Regions from separate parts of the Cytobacillus sp. FSL R5-0569 genome, predicted to be linked through region 1. Evidence: a T-box and tRNA genes for the amino acid it is inferred to sense, from the RefSeq annotation. Region 1 holds a T-box; the other holds one or more tRNA genes.

What was found. A T-box is a leader RNA that pairs with one kind of tRNA and senses whether it is charged. The one in region 1 lies ahead of leuS (leucine--tRNA ligase), so its partner is inferred to be a tRNA-Leu.
Region 2: it has a tRNA-Leu gene. The T-box ahead of leuS (leucine--tRNA ligase) is inferred to sense a tRNA for this amino acid. The anticodon was not compared.

What each region holds. Positions count from the first base shown of each region.
Region 1 covers NZ_JBBOWW010000001.1:3,634,069-3,640,825, reverse strand. The annotation lists gene MKX78_RS18345 (TIGR01212 family radical SAM protein) at 1-275, opposite strand, end outside; gene MKX78_RS18340 (YtzC family protein) at 451-714, shown strand; gene MKX78_RS18335 (glycogen biosynthesis protein GlgD) at 729-893, shown strand; gene MKX78_RS18330 (MDR family MFS transporter) at 1,181-2,365, shown strand; gene MKX78_RS18325 (hypothetical protein) at 2,414-2,767, opposite strand; T-box leader at 2,953-3,183, shown strand; gene leuS (leucine--tRNA ligase) at 3,241-5,655, shown strand; gene MKX78_RS18315 (rhodanese-like domain-containing protein) at 5,781-6,086, shown strand; gene MKX78_RS18310 (hypothetical protein) at 6,323-6,679, opposite strand.
Region 2 covers NZ_JBBOWW010000001.1:3,910,757-3,917,513, reverse strand. The annotation lists rRNA gene MKX78_RS20040 (23S ribosomal RNA) at 1-1,132, shown strand, start outside; rRNA gene rrf (5S ribosomal RNA) at 1,403-1,519, shown strand; tRNA gene MKX78_RS20030 (tRNA-Glu) at 1,550-1,624, shown strand; tRNA gene MKX78_RS20025 (tRNA-Val) at 1,629-1,704, shown strand; tRNA gene MKX78_RS20020 (tRNA-Thr) at 1,720-1,795, shown strand; tRNA gene MKX78_RS20015 (tRNA-Lys) at 1,810-1,885, shown strand; tRNA gene MKX78_RS20010 (tRNA-Leu) at 1,895-1,976, shown strand; tRNA gene MKX78_RS20005 (tRNA-Gly) at 2,000-2,074, shown strand; tRNA gene MKX78_RS20000 (tRNA-Arg) at 2,078-2,151, shown strand; tRNA gene MKX78_RS19995 (tRNA-Pro) at 2,160-2,236, shown strand; tRNA gene MKX78_RS19990 (tRNA-Ala) at 2,250-2,325, shown strand; tRNA gene MKX78_RS19985 (tRNA-Met) at 2,352-2,425, shown strand; tRNA gene MKX78_RS19980 (tRNA-Ser) at 2,442-2,534, shown strand; tRNA gene MKX78_RS19975 (tRNA-Met) at 2,549-2,622, shown strand; tRNA gene MKX78_RS19970 (tRNA-Asp) at 2,626-2,702, shown strand; tRNA gene MKX78_RS19965 (tRNA-Phe) at 2,722-2,797, shown strand; tRNA gene MKX78_RS19960 (tRNA-Tyr) at 2,811-2,894, shown strand; tRNA gene MKX78_RS19955 (tRNA-Trp) at 2,898-2,971, shown strand; tRNA gene MKX78_RS19950 (tRNA-His) at 2,978-3,053, shown strand; tRNA gene MKX78_RS19945 (tRNA-Gln) at 3,070-3,141, shown strand; tRNA gene MKX78_RS19940 (tRNA-Cys) at 3,146-3,216, shown strand; tRNA gene MKX78_RS19935 (tRNA-Leu) at 3,221-3,302, shown strand; tRNA gene MKX78_RS19930 (tRNA-Gly) at 3,320-3,390, shown strand; tRNA gene MKX78_RS19925 (tRNA-Ile) at 3,398-3,474, shown strand; tRNA gene MKX78_RS19920 (tRNA-Asn) at 3,485-3,559, shown strand; tRNA gene MKX78_RS19915 (tRNA-Arg) at 3,575-3,648, shown strand; gene MKX78_RS19910 (FixH family protein) at 3,952-4,707, shown strand; gene MKX78_RS19905 (DUF4931 domain-containing protein) at 4,904-5,668, shown strand; gene rodA (rod shape-determining protein RodA) at 5,800-6,757, shown strand, end outside.

The DNA of each region.
Region 1 (6,757 bases):
TTTCCGTTTTTCCATTTCTTATGCATACTATCCTTGATTTTAATAAATTGTACGTCTAATGGTTCTGCACGATTACCGGCAAAATCACCTGATCCTGCTGCGCTGCAAAATGTACAGCCACCATGAGCGACAGTACCATCCCGATTAGGACAATCGAAGCCTCCATCCAAAGCAACTTTAAAGACCTTGTGCCCGAAATGTTTTTTTAAATGAAAGTTCCATGTATGATAACGTTTTTGATCATTTGTATATGGAAATTGAGTCAGTAAATCCAAAGTCAGCCCTCCTAAAGTCACCACTGTGACAAATTCAATATTATCATGAAAGAAATCATCAACTCAATTACACATTGATAACATTTCAATTAGTAGAAATCGAACACTCGGTAAATACTATCATTGAGGCGTATTTGCTTCGTACATTTCATTAAAAAAGAGGGGGAAGGCTTTTATGGCAACCCGTGATTCCGTACAACAATTAATGCAACAATGTGAAGAAGTCATTGAATTTGCTAACATGCAGTTTAAAGATGGGCAAATGCAAGAACATTATAACGATCAAGACTATGCTAAAGCGCTTGCTCATATCGAACAAGCCTACAATGATTTGATGACGATGTCTCATAGTGCTACAGATGCGCAGAGGGAAGAACTTCATCGAATGAGATTACAGCTACAGCAGTTACAAAATCAAATGATCATTACTCCCCATTAAGAGGTGAATAACAATTGGTTAGAAAAAAGTCAAAACAAAACAATCCAGAGCAAAAAACAAGAAATGGTATCAATAACCAAGAGGTAGAATTCGGTAGTGCCAATGTGATCCCACGATCTAAAAAGAAATATGAGGAAACAGGTGGGCAACCCGTTAAATCTAAATTTCATCCAGAATAAATAATATGTATTTAGTAAATGATCTGTACACAAGCAATTCTCGTGGAGTTTGCTTGTGTATGGTTATGATAAATTTAAAAATATTTCTGTATATTTCATACATAAATTCATCCATTCCTTCCGTTTATGCTTAGATTCAAGAGTAATTATTCATTTATATGTATAGATTAGATAGATGTCTAAATCTGTCACAAAATTAGTATTGAATCCATCATAAAAAACGAATAGAATTTATTTTGGAATTCGAAATGGAATGAAATGAATAGAATTTGAAAGGGGTATGGATGATGCCTCGAGCTTTGTGGTTATTAGTAATTGGAATGGCTGTTAATGTAACAGGTTCCTCTTTTTTATGGCCTTTAAACACCATTTATATGCATGAAGAATTAGGAAAGTCTTTATCGATTGCCGGCATTGTTTTAATGATCAATTCAGCAGCAACAGTCATAGGCAATCTAGTTGGTGGTGTGCTGTTTGATAAATTAGGTGGCTATCGTTCGATCTTATTAGGCATAGTCATTTCGTTATCTTCACTCATTATTATGGTCTTTAAACATGGATGGCCGGAATACATTGTATTATTGACGATTTTAGGTTTTGGCTCAGGGATCGTGTTTCCTTCTATGTATGCATTGGCAGGAAGTGTATGGAAAGAGGGCGGCAGAAAAGCGTTTAATGCGATGTATGTAGCGACAAATCTAGGTGTAGCATTAGGTGCAGCAATGGCAGGGTATATAGCTTCATTTTCTTTCAATTATATCTTTATCGCTAATTGTCTAATGTATATCCTGTTTTTCTTGATAGCTATTACTAGCTATCGAAAAATGGAAGTAAAGTCTGTTAGTCAACCAAATGAAATAAAAACAGCACAAAAATTTCGCGGTAATCCTAAATTAAACGCTTTATTCGTTTTATTAATCGGTTATCTATTATGTTGTATTGGCTATGTGCAATGGCAATCGACTATCTCAGCATATACTCAACAAATTGGGATTTCTTTAAAACAATACAGTATGCTATGGACAATAAATGGCGCCATGATTGTACTTGCGCAACCATTAATTAGTCTTCTAGTTAAAAGAATAAAATCATTAAAAGTACAAATTATTATTGGTATTTTTATTTTTGCTATTTCTTTTGCTGTTGTAGGAAATGCAGTTGCCTTTTCCGGCTTTGTCACAGCAATGATTATTTTAACCATTGGGGAAATGCTCGTATGGCCAGCGGTACCTACAATTGCTAATGACTTAGCACCTAAAGGTAAAGAAGGGTTCTATCAAGGGATTGTTAACAGTGTCTCTACAGGAGGAAGAATGATTGGGCCATTACTTGGGGGCGTACTCGTGGATGTATACGGTGTGAAGATGCTTTTCGGTATATTAATGGCATTACTGCTCATCTCCGTATATACAACAGTTGTTTATGATAAGAAGCTTAAAAAGAAAAAAGTTTTGCCAGCTATACCTTCATAAAAAGCGAGCCCCATAGATAAAAAATCCAGGGGCTCTCTACTTAACCATTCAGATAATATCCTGGTAATGATGTGATTGAACTTCATCTAGAAAAATGACTTTATGAAAGAAACTTTTCAAGATCAACCAACGAGCGGGATAGGCCTCGATAAAACTTTCAATGACTTTTTCGGAGTAGAGTATCAGGCAATCTAACTTCGGTTTGGTTTGTTTTAAATCATAATATAAGGCATGTGGAATGGTGTAGTAATCATGTAATTGATAAGGATTTAATTTAATGGTTTTCATTTGGTTATTTTCAATGAACGTCTGGATGGATTGCTTCTGAACTTCAAGGCTTTCATCTAGCGTTTTATAATCATTCATAATCCACTTTTCATTAATAAAAGCGATACCTTTCATAATATGAAATCACCTTTCCTTATTTTTTACTATAGTTATGGGCAAAATAAGGAAGAGTAATACATGGATTAAAAAATTGACACGTTTTCATTTTTCTTGAATAGCTTATACTTATCTATAGTAACTTGTGAAAGCCTACTTGCATCAACCATTGAAATTGATTACAATGTCAATATGAATATTTTATAACTGCAATGATGAGGAATAGTAATGCTAGGAAGCCTGATATTAGAGAGCTAGCGGTTGGTGTAAGCTAGTCAGCTCCTTTCATGAACTCACCTACTGAGCAGCAAGTGTGAAAATGACAGTAATGCTTGCCGTACTCCGCGTTAAGGATGAATGAAGTGAACAGTTAACCGTAAACTGTTAATGTGGGTGGTACCGCGGGAGATATACATAATCCTCTCGTCCCTTTTTGAGGGATGAGGGGTTTTTTTATACTTAAAAACGTAGCATTTTTAGGAGGAAAGAAGATGAGCTTTAATCATCAGCAAATTGAAGGTAAGTGGCAACACTATTGGGAAGAACAAAAAACATTTAAAACGGGTGAAGAAAAAGGGAAGAGAAAGTTCTATGCGTTAGATATGTTTCCTTATCCGTCTGGTGTAGGTTTACACGTAGGACACCCTGAAGGATATACAGCAACAGATATTCTTGCCCGTATGAAAAGAATGCAAGGGTATAATGTTCTTCACCCAATGGGATGGGATGCATTTGGTTTACCTGCTGAACAATATGCCCTTGATACAGGGAATGACCCAGCTGAATTTACCGAGAAAAACATTAATACATTCCGCCGTCAAATTAAATCATTAGGATTTTCTTATGACTGGGATCGTGAAATTAACACAACAGATCCGGAATATTATAAATGGACGCAATGGATTTTCTTAAAGCTTTATGAAAAAGGTCTTGCTTATATCGATGAAGTAGCAGTGAACTGGTGTCCTGCACTTGGAACTGTGCTAGCTAATGAAGAGGTAATTGATGGGAAAAGTGAACGTGGAGGCCATCCTGTTGAAAGAAGACCGATGCGCCAATGGATGTTAAAAATAACAGCTTATGCTGACCGTTTACTAGAAGATCTTGATTTACTTGATTGGCCAGAAAGCTTGAAGGATATGCAGCGCAACTGGATTGGTCGTTCTGAAGGTGCTGAAGTGACTTTCCATATCGAAGGTGACAAAGGTACGTTTGAAGTGTTTACGACACGCCCAGACACATTATTTGGTGCGACATATGCTGTCCTTGCCCCAGAGCATAAACTAGTTGATGTAATTACAACAGAAGAGCAACGTAATGCAGTTGAGACTTATATTGAAAAAGTTAAAACAAAGAGTGATTTAGAAAGAACAGATTTAGCCAAAGAAAAAACAGGTGTATTCACAGGTGCTTATGCAATTAACCCTGCTAACGGTGAAAAAATGCCAATCTGGATTGCTGATTATGTGCTTGCTTCATATGGTACAGGTGCCATTATGGCTGTTCCAGCTCATGACGAGCGTGATTATGATTTCGCGAAAGAATTTAACTTGACTATTAAAGAAGTCGTAGCTGGTGGAGATATTTCTAAAGAAGCTTATGCGGGTGAAGGAGAACATATTAATTCTGATTTCTTAAATGGCTTAGGTAAAGAAGAAGCAATTACAAAAATGATCGCTTGGCTAGAAGAGAAAGAGATTGGGACGAAAAAAGTGACGTATCGCTTACGTGATTGGTTATTTAGTCGTCAAAGATATTGGGGTGAACCGATTCCTGTTATTCATTGGGAAGATGGTACAATGACGGGAGTTCCTTACGAAGAGTTACCGTTAATTTTACCAACAACAACGGAGATTAAGCCATCTGGTACAGGTGAATCACCGTTAGCTAATATTGAAGAGTGGGTTAATGTTATTGACCCTGAAACAGGTAAAAAAGGTCGCCGTGAAACCAACACGATGCCACAATGGGCAGGTAGCTGCTGGTACTATTTACGTTATATTGATCCGAAAAACAGTGAGGCATTAGCTGATGCCGAAAAATTAAAAGAGTGGTTACCGGTTGATATTTATATTGGTGGCGCTGAACATGCGGTTCTTCACTTATTATATGCTCGTTTCTGGCATAAAGTATTATACGATATAGGTGTAGTTGATACGAAAGAACCATTCCAAAAATTATTTAACCAAGGCATGATTCTTGGGGAAAATAATGAAAAAATGAGTAAGTCAAAAGGGAATGTTGTTAATCCTGATGCCGTTGTAGAAAGCCATGGAGCGGATACGCTTCGTTTATATGAAATGTTTATGGGACCACTTGATGCCTCAATTGCCTGGTCTACAAATGGATTAGATGGCTCTAGACGATTCTTAGACCGTATTTGGCGTTTAATTGCTGAAGAAGATCATACATTAAGCAACAAAGTGCAGGATGTAGAAGTGTCTCAACTGGAAAAAGTGTATCATCAGACAGTCAAAAAAGTAACAGAGGACTTTGAAGGTTTGCGCTTCAATACAGCAATTTCACAAATGATGGTTTTCGTCAATGAAGCCTACAAAGCTGATATTCTTCCAAAGGCTTATGCAGAAGGGTTCGTAAAAATGTTGGCTCCAATTGCTCCACATATTGCTGAAGAACTATGGGAGATACTTGGTCACACAGGAACCATTTCTTATGAAGCTTGGCCAGCATATGACGAAGCGAAAATGACAGATGATGAAGTGGAGATCGTTATCCAAATCAATGGTAAAGTGAAGGCTAAATTAATGGTACCCGTTGATGCACAAAAGGATGTGCTAGAACAAATTGCCATGGAAGATGATAAAATCAAAGAACAAATTGATGGCAAAACAGTAAGAAAAGTAATTGCTGTTCCTGGGAAGCTAGTGAATATTGTCGCTAATTAAGATTATTTAGGAAAAGAGGTAGCTTAATGAAAAGAGCTATCCTTTCCCTATGAGACTGTAATATTCGCATTTCGATCAACACTTCTTTAGAATAAAGATAATGATAATGGAAAGGGTGGTTGATGATGACTGAAATGAAAGAAATCACAACAGAAGAATTACTGAAAAAGATAGAAGCTGGAGAACAGCTTGAACTTGTAGATGTAAGGGAAGATGACGAAGTAGCTCAAGGAATTATTCCTGGTGCGAAGCATATTAGAATGGGCACAATTCCTGAAAACCTAGATAAGTTTGATAAAGACAAAGAGTATATTATGATTTGCCGTTCAGGGAATCGTAGTGGACAAGTTTGTCGTTTTATGCAAGAACAAGGCTATCAAGTGACCAATATGGTCGGGGGTATGCTTGAGTGGGAAGGCGAAACAAAATAATTGGTACTTATGAAGAAGACCTCTTTTTAGGAGGTCTTCTTTTTTTTGTTATCGTATAACCATTAGTATGTAAGAATCACGAGTTGTTTACATAACTTTCAGTTTGCTTTTACAATATGCCAAATTTGTCATGAAATGTGTTGATCAATTGAATATTATCTAACACGGTGGGTTTCTCAGAGTTGTGTGGGCATTTTTGTTTAGCTCTCACCAAATTTTTTGAGCTGAGCTTGTTTTCAGGCTTTAGTAATGATCATTAGATGATTGATTTTCTCAGCAACTTCTCTTGTATTTGTGATTGGTAAGAAATGATAGCCATTATTAATGTGGTGGACTTCTGTTTTAGGGTGCTCTTTTATAAAGGCTGTCAGTTTGGTCTTACTAATTTCATCGAGGTTTAAATCAGCTATTAATAATTGCAAGGGAATATCACATTTACTTAAATAATAGGATGAATCCGTATGGATTTGTTGTATGAGACGATTTACGGCCTTTTCATCACTATGATGCCTATACTCATCCCCTGTTAGGATAAAATTGTTCTTCAAATAAGAAAATAGCACTTCACTTGTTTCGTACGTTAACCTGCTCATTTGTTGGCAATGTTCTTTTATCGCAGGGATAAAATCATCCTTATGGATGATGGGATGCTGAATGTCTTCGCTGGGCCT
Region 2 (6,757 bases), 280 kb from region 1:
AGGCGACTGTTTAGCAAAAACACAGGTCTCTGCGAAGCCGCAAGGCGAAGTATAGGGGCTGACGCCTGCCCGGTGCTGGAAGGTTAAGAGGAGAGGTTAGCTCACGCGAAGCTTTGAATCGAAGCCCCAGTAAACGGCGGCCGTAACTATAACGGTCCTAAGGTAGCGAAATTCCTTGTCGGGTAAGTTCCGACCCGCACGAAAGGCGTAACGATCTGGGCACTGTCTCAACGAGAGACTCGGTGAAATTATAGTACCTGTGAAGATGCAGGTTACCCGCGACAGGACGGAAAGACCCCGTGGAGCTTTACTGTAGCCTGATATTGAATTTTGGTACAGCTTGTACAGGATAGGTAGGAGCCTTAGAAGCCGGAGCGCTAGCTTCGGTGGAGGCGTCGGTGGGATACTACCCTGGCTGTATTGAAATTCTAACCCACATCCCTTATCGGGATGGGAGACAGTGTCAGGTGGGCAGTTTGACTGGGGCGGTCGCCTCCTAAAGAGTAACGGAGGCGCCCAAAGGTTCCCTCAGAATGGTTGGAAATCATTCGTAGAGTGTAAAGGCACAAGGGAGCTTGACTGCGAGACCTACAAGTCGAGCAGGGACGAAAGTCGGGCTTAGTGATCCGGTGGTTCCGCATGGAAGGGCCATCGCTCAACGGATAAAAGCTACCCCGGGGATAACAGGCTTATCTCCCCCAAGAGTCCACATCGACGGGGAGGTTTGGCACCTCGATGTCGGCTCATCGCATCCTGGGGCTGTAGTCGGTCCCAAGGGTTGGGCTGTTCGCCCATTAAAGCGGTACGCGAGCTGGGTTCAGAACGTCGTGAGACAGTTCGGTCCCTATCCGTCGTGGGCGCAGGAAATTTGAGAGGAGCTGTCCTTAGTACGAGAGGACCGGGATGGACGCACCGCTGGTGTACCAGTTGTCTTGCCAAAGGCATCGCTGGGTAGCTATGTGCGGAAGGGATAAGTGCTGAAAGCATCTAAGCATGAAGCCCCCCTCGAGATGAGATTTCCCATAGCGCAAGCTAGTAAGATCCCTGAAAGATGATCAGGTTGATAGGTTAGAGGTGGAAGTGTGGCGACACATGTAGCTGACTAATACTAATCGATCGAGGACTTAACCAAAAACGAAAAGCGAAAGCGCCTTGCACAGGTGCGACAAGCATAAGACAGATTTGACAGGAGGTTGTTCTTTAACCTCATGACAAATTTGACTTATGACCTCGAGCACCTAGGCGCTGTAGCTGGACAATACGAAATGCGGGCGGCTCCAAGCCGCCGCAGCTAGACAGCACTACGTAAGTAGTCGCATCAGCAACGCATAGGCGATTACTCATAAATATCTTCTTCAACATTACCTAGTTTTGAGGGAACGATTCCCTTACAATTTCATAGTCCGGTGGCGATAGCGAGAAGGTCACACCCGTTCCCATACCGAACACGGAAGTTAAGCTTCTCAGCGCCGATGGTAGTTAGGGGCTGTCCCCTTGTGAGAGTAGGACGCTGCCGGGCAAACTACCCCAATTTTTGGGGTTATTTTTTGGCCCCTTGGTCAAGCGGTTAAGACACCGCCCCTTCACGGCGGTAACACGGGTTCGAATCCCGTAGGGGTCACCATTTTGGAGGATTAGCTCAGCTGGGAGAGCATCTGCCTTACAAGCAGAGGGTCGGCGGTTCGATCCCGTCATCCTCCACCATTTTTGTGTTTATTTGCCGGCCTAGCTCAATTGGTAGAGCAACTGACTTGTAATCAGTAGGTTGGGGGTTCAAGTCCTCTGGCCGGCACCACTCGTCCTTTGTACGAGCCATTAGCTCAGTTGGTAGAGCATCTGACTTTTAATCAGAGGGTCGAAGGTTCGAGTCCTTCATGGCTCACCATTTATATTTGCGGGTGTGGCGGAATTGGCAGACGCACCAGACTTAGGATCTGGCGCCGCAAGGCGTGGGGGTTCGACTCCCTTCACCCGCATTAGTATTTTATAATGGATATTTGCGGAAGTAGTTCAGTGGTAGAACATCACCTTGCCAAGGTGAGGGTCGCGGGTTCGAATCCCGTCTTCCGCTCCATATGCGCCCGTAGCTCAATTGGATAGAGCGTTTGACTACGGATCAAAAGGTTAGGGGTTCGACTCCTCTCGGGCGCGTTTTATTTCGGGAAGTAGCTCAGCTTGGTAGAGCACTTGGTTTGGGACCAAGGGGTCGCAGGTTCGAATCCTGTCTTCCCGACCACGAATACTTTTTAGGGGCCTTAGCTCAGCTGGGAGAGCGCCTGCTTTGCACGCAGGAGGTCAGCGGTTCGATCCCGCTAGGCTCCACCAATTTAATTTTTAACAATATATTTTATGGCGGTGTAGCTCAGCTGGCTAGAGCGTACGGTTCATACCCGTGAGGTCGGGGGTTCGATCCCCTCCGCCGCTATTGCTTTTTTATTAATGGAGGAATACCCAAGTCTGGCTGAAGGGATCGGTCTTGAAAACCGACAGGGGTGTTAAAGCCCGCGGGGGTTCGAATCCCTCTTCCTCCGCCATTAATATTTATTATCGCGGGGTGGAGCAGTCCGGTAGCTCGTCGGGCTCATAACCCGAAGGTCGCAGGTTCAAATCCTGCCCCCGCAATCTGGTCCGGTAGTTCAGTTGGTTAGAATGCCTGCCTGTCACGCAGGAGGTCGCGGGTTCGAGTCCCGTCCGGACCGCCATTTACATATTTATTATTTTGGCTCAGTAGCTCAGTCGGTAGAGCAAAGGACTGAAAATCCTTGTGTCGGCGGTTCGATTCCGTCCTGAGCCACCATTTAGTCTTTTTTGGAGGGGTAGCGAAGTGGCTAAACGCGGCGGACTGTAAATCCGCTCCTTCGGGTTCGGCAGTTCGAATCTGCCCCCCTCCACCATCTAGGGGTATAGTTTAATGGTAAAACGAAGGTCTCCAAAACCTTTGATGTGGGTTCGATTCCTACTACCCCTGCCAATTATGGCGGTTGTGGCGAAGTGGTTAACGCATCGGATTGTGGTTCCGACATTCGTGGGTTCGATTCCCATCAGCCGCCCCATTTTTAAACATTTTATTGGGCTATAGCCAAGTGGTAAGGCAACGGATTTTGATTCCGTCATTCGTAGGTTCGAACCCTACTAGCCCAGTTATGGCAGCATAGCCAAGTGGTAAGGCAGAGGTCTGCAAAACCTTTATCCCCGGTTCAAATCCGGGTGTTGCCTTTATGCCGGTGTGGCGGAATTGGCAGACGCGCACGACTCAAAATCGTGTTCCTTCGGGAGTGTCGGTTCGACCCCGACCACCGGTATGTTGAAGTTCTTAAATGCGGGTGTAGTTTAGTGGTAAAACCTCAGCCTTCCAAGCTGATGATGAGGGTTCGATTCCCTTCACCCGCTTAAATAGGGGCCTATAGCTCAGCTGGTTAGAGCGCACGCCTGATAAGCGTGAGGTCGATGGTTCGAGTCCATTTAGGCCCACCATTTATATTATTCCGCAGTAGCTCAGTGGTAGAGCATTCGGCTGTTAACCGAACGGTCGTAGGTTCGAATCCTACCTGCGGAGCCATACATATTTTAGTTTGCGCCTTTAGCTCAGCTGGATAGAGCAACAGCCTTCTAAGCTGTGGGTCAGAGGTTCGAATCCTCTAAGGCGCGTCAAAGCTCTTAAATCTTCTATAAGGTTTATGAGCTTTTTTTGTATGATTAATTTTAAATTAAGCTTCTAGGCATCTAGTTGAAAGCTTTGTAGATAAGTACAAAAAAAAAGCTTCCATGAATGGAAGCTAAAAAGGGGGATTTACACTTGTAATAGAAGTTTCTCCAAATAAATCTTTTTTTATACCTATATTTTCTTTATTTTACATATTTCTCTCATTAACAAATTATTTCACTTTTCTAACACATATTATTAGTAATATAGATGAGAAAGATTAGATGTTTAAGAAAGAGGGGCTTTTTATGAAGAAGTGGATATCAACCTTTTCTGTAATTATGATTATTTTTCTTGCTGCTTGTGGAAATGCAGAGAATGATGCAAACTCTAGTGGTGGGGAAGGATCAGTTCCTGCTGCAATCGATGCCAGTATCTCGATACCAAGTCAGATTAAAAGGAACGAAGAAGTACGCTTGGAAGTTACTGTTACTCAGGGAGACGAGTCTGTGGAAGATGCAGATGAAGTAAAATTTGAATTGTGGGAAGATGGGAAAAAGGATAATGGTGAATTAATAGAAGCAGAACACGAGAATGATGGCAAGTACGTTGCATCCTATACATTTGAAAAAGATGCTATCTATCATATTCAGTCACATGTCACCGCAAGAAGTATGCACACTATGCCTAAAGTTAAAGTGGCGGTAGGCAGTGCTGAAATAGATAACGAAGAAGAAAATCAAGGCCACAGCGCACATGAGCATGATGGAAATGTAGCGATACATATAAGTCCTACTGCTGATATTAAGACGAATGAGGAAACTCCATTTGATATTCATATTACTAAAGAAGAACAAGGACTTGAAGAGGCAAATGTGAGGTTAGAAATCGTTCAGTCAATTGATGATCATCAGGTGGCATGGGTAGATGCAGTAGAGGAAACTAGTGGGATGTATACAGCAGCACATGCATTTACTGATAATGGAACATACAAGATTGTCGTTCATGTAGAAAATGATGAAGGATTACATGAACATAGTGAATTTGAGGTCATAGTAAATTAACAGTAGAAGAAAGATATTTGCATATGCAAATATCTTTTTTATCTTATTTAATAATGTACTTTTGTTTTCATGTTACGCAAGTGAAGTTGCCTTTAATATTGATGAATTTTATACTAATCATAATCAAACTTTCACACTATAAAGAAGAAGCCCTTTATAATAGAAGTAAGTAATTGAAATCAGGAGAGAATAACAAATGAAAAATACTCATTTATTTTTTAATACAAGCATTGGTAAACAGAAACCTAATAGTATAAGGAATAAAGAACAAGTGTGTCCGTTCTGTCAGAGAGAACAATTGACGAAGATTATAGCGGAGGATGGTCCGATCATTTGGTTGGAGAATAAATATCCCGTATTAGAAAATGCTCATCAAACGGTCTTAATCGAGACAGATCAGTGTGACACGGAACTTTCACAGTATGATGACAACCATTTAGTCAGATTGATTACATTTGGTTTAGACAATTGGTTAAGTATGGAGAAAAGTGATAAATATAAATCTGTGATTTTTTTCAAGAATCATGGTCCTCATTCAGGTGGAAGCATTGCTCATCCTCATATGCAAATTGTTGGTTTATATGATGTCGTGTATCAAAATAAGGTGCAGGCTGACGATTTTGTAGGAGAATTGATTGATCAACATGGTGATACTGAATTTTCTTTATCGAATAAACCTCGTATTGGTTTTTATGAATTTAATGTTAAATTAGGACAGAAAAAGGATATTGCAGCGTTTGCTAAATATATTCAAATGGCAACCAAATATATTCTGAGGGATTTTCCTTTTACATGTAACAGCTATAATCTATTTTTTTATCATTTCGAGAATGAAATATATGCAAAAATCGTCCCTCGATATGTAACAAGCCCTCTTTTTATCGGATATTTCTTGCCACAAGTACCTAATAACATCATGTGGATGGTAAAGGATATTCAAAGTAAATATGTACAATTATAATATGCATTTTTCTTTGTTACAAAAAAGAAATATACGTAGCTGTTGTGATTTTCATCTAAAAAAAATATAATGAAGTATTGTACACAGATTATTTTTAATGAAGAGCCTTTGTTTCATAAGGAGATTGATTAATGACTTCTAAACGAACGACAACATCGAGAATTGATTATACTTTAGTTCTTATTTTATTTTTATTGTTTTTAGTGAGCTGTATTTCTATATATAGTGCACAAACGACTGAACAATACGGTGAGAATTTTTTACTTAAACAAATTGTATGGTATGTAGTGGGAATAGGGATTATACTAGCTGTCATTACATTAGATGCTGAGCAATTAAAGAAAATTTCTTGGTATGCTTACGGTTTTGGACTATTGCTACTTGGATTTCTTGTTGTCGCACCTGAAAGTATTGCTCCTGTAATTAATGGAGCTAAATCATGGATACGGTTGCCTGGTCTTGGACAAATACAGCCCGCTGAGTTAGTAAAGGTTTTTCTCATATTAGCTCTAGCCAGGGTCATCGATGACCATCATCAAAAGACACAATTAAAAACTGTGAAAACAGATTTTTTCCTATTATTTAAAATGCTAATTGTTACTGGCTTCCCCTTGTTGCTCATCATGCAACAACCAGATTTGGGGACTTCCTTGGTAATTTTAGCGATTTTGCTCGGAATGGTTTTTATCTCAGGTATCACTTGGAAAATACTCGCGCCTATTGTAAGTGTAGGTGTAACTTTAGTTGTTGGTATTTTTTATTTTGTATTGTGGCATCCAGAGTTGTTGGAAAAATATTTGGGCGTGAAGGAATACCAATTGGGGCGAATTTATTCTTGGATCGATCCTTATAATTATCAAAGTTCTACAGGTTTTCAACTAACGCGCTCCTTACTTGCCATCGGTTCTGGTGAAACAACAGGAAAGGGCTACGGCACAAGGGAAGTTTACTTACCAGAAAGTCACACAGACTTTATTTTTAGTATCATAGGAGAAGAGTTCGGTTTTATTGGGGCAAGTGTGGTTGTTAGTTTATTTTTCTTATTGATTTATCATTTAACTAAAATAGGCATCAGTACAAGAACGCCAT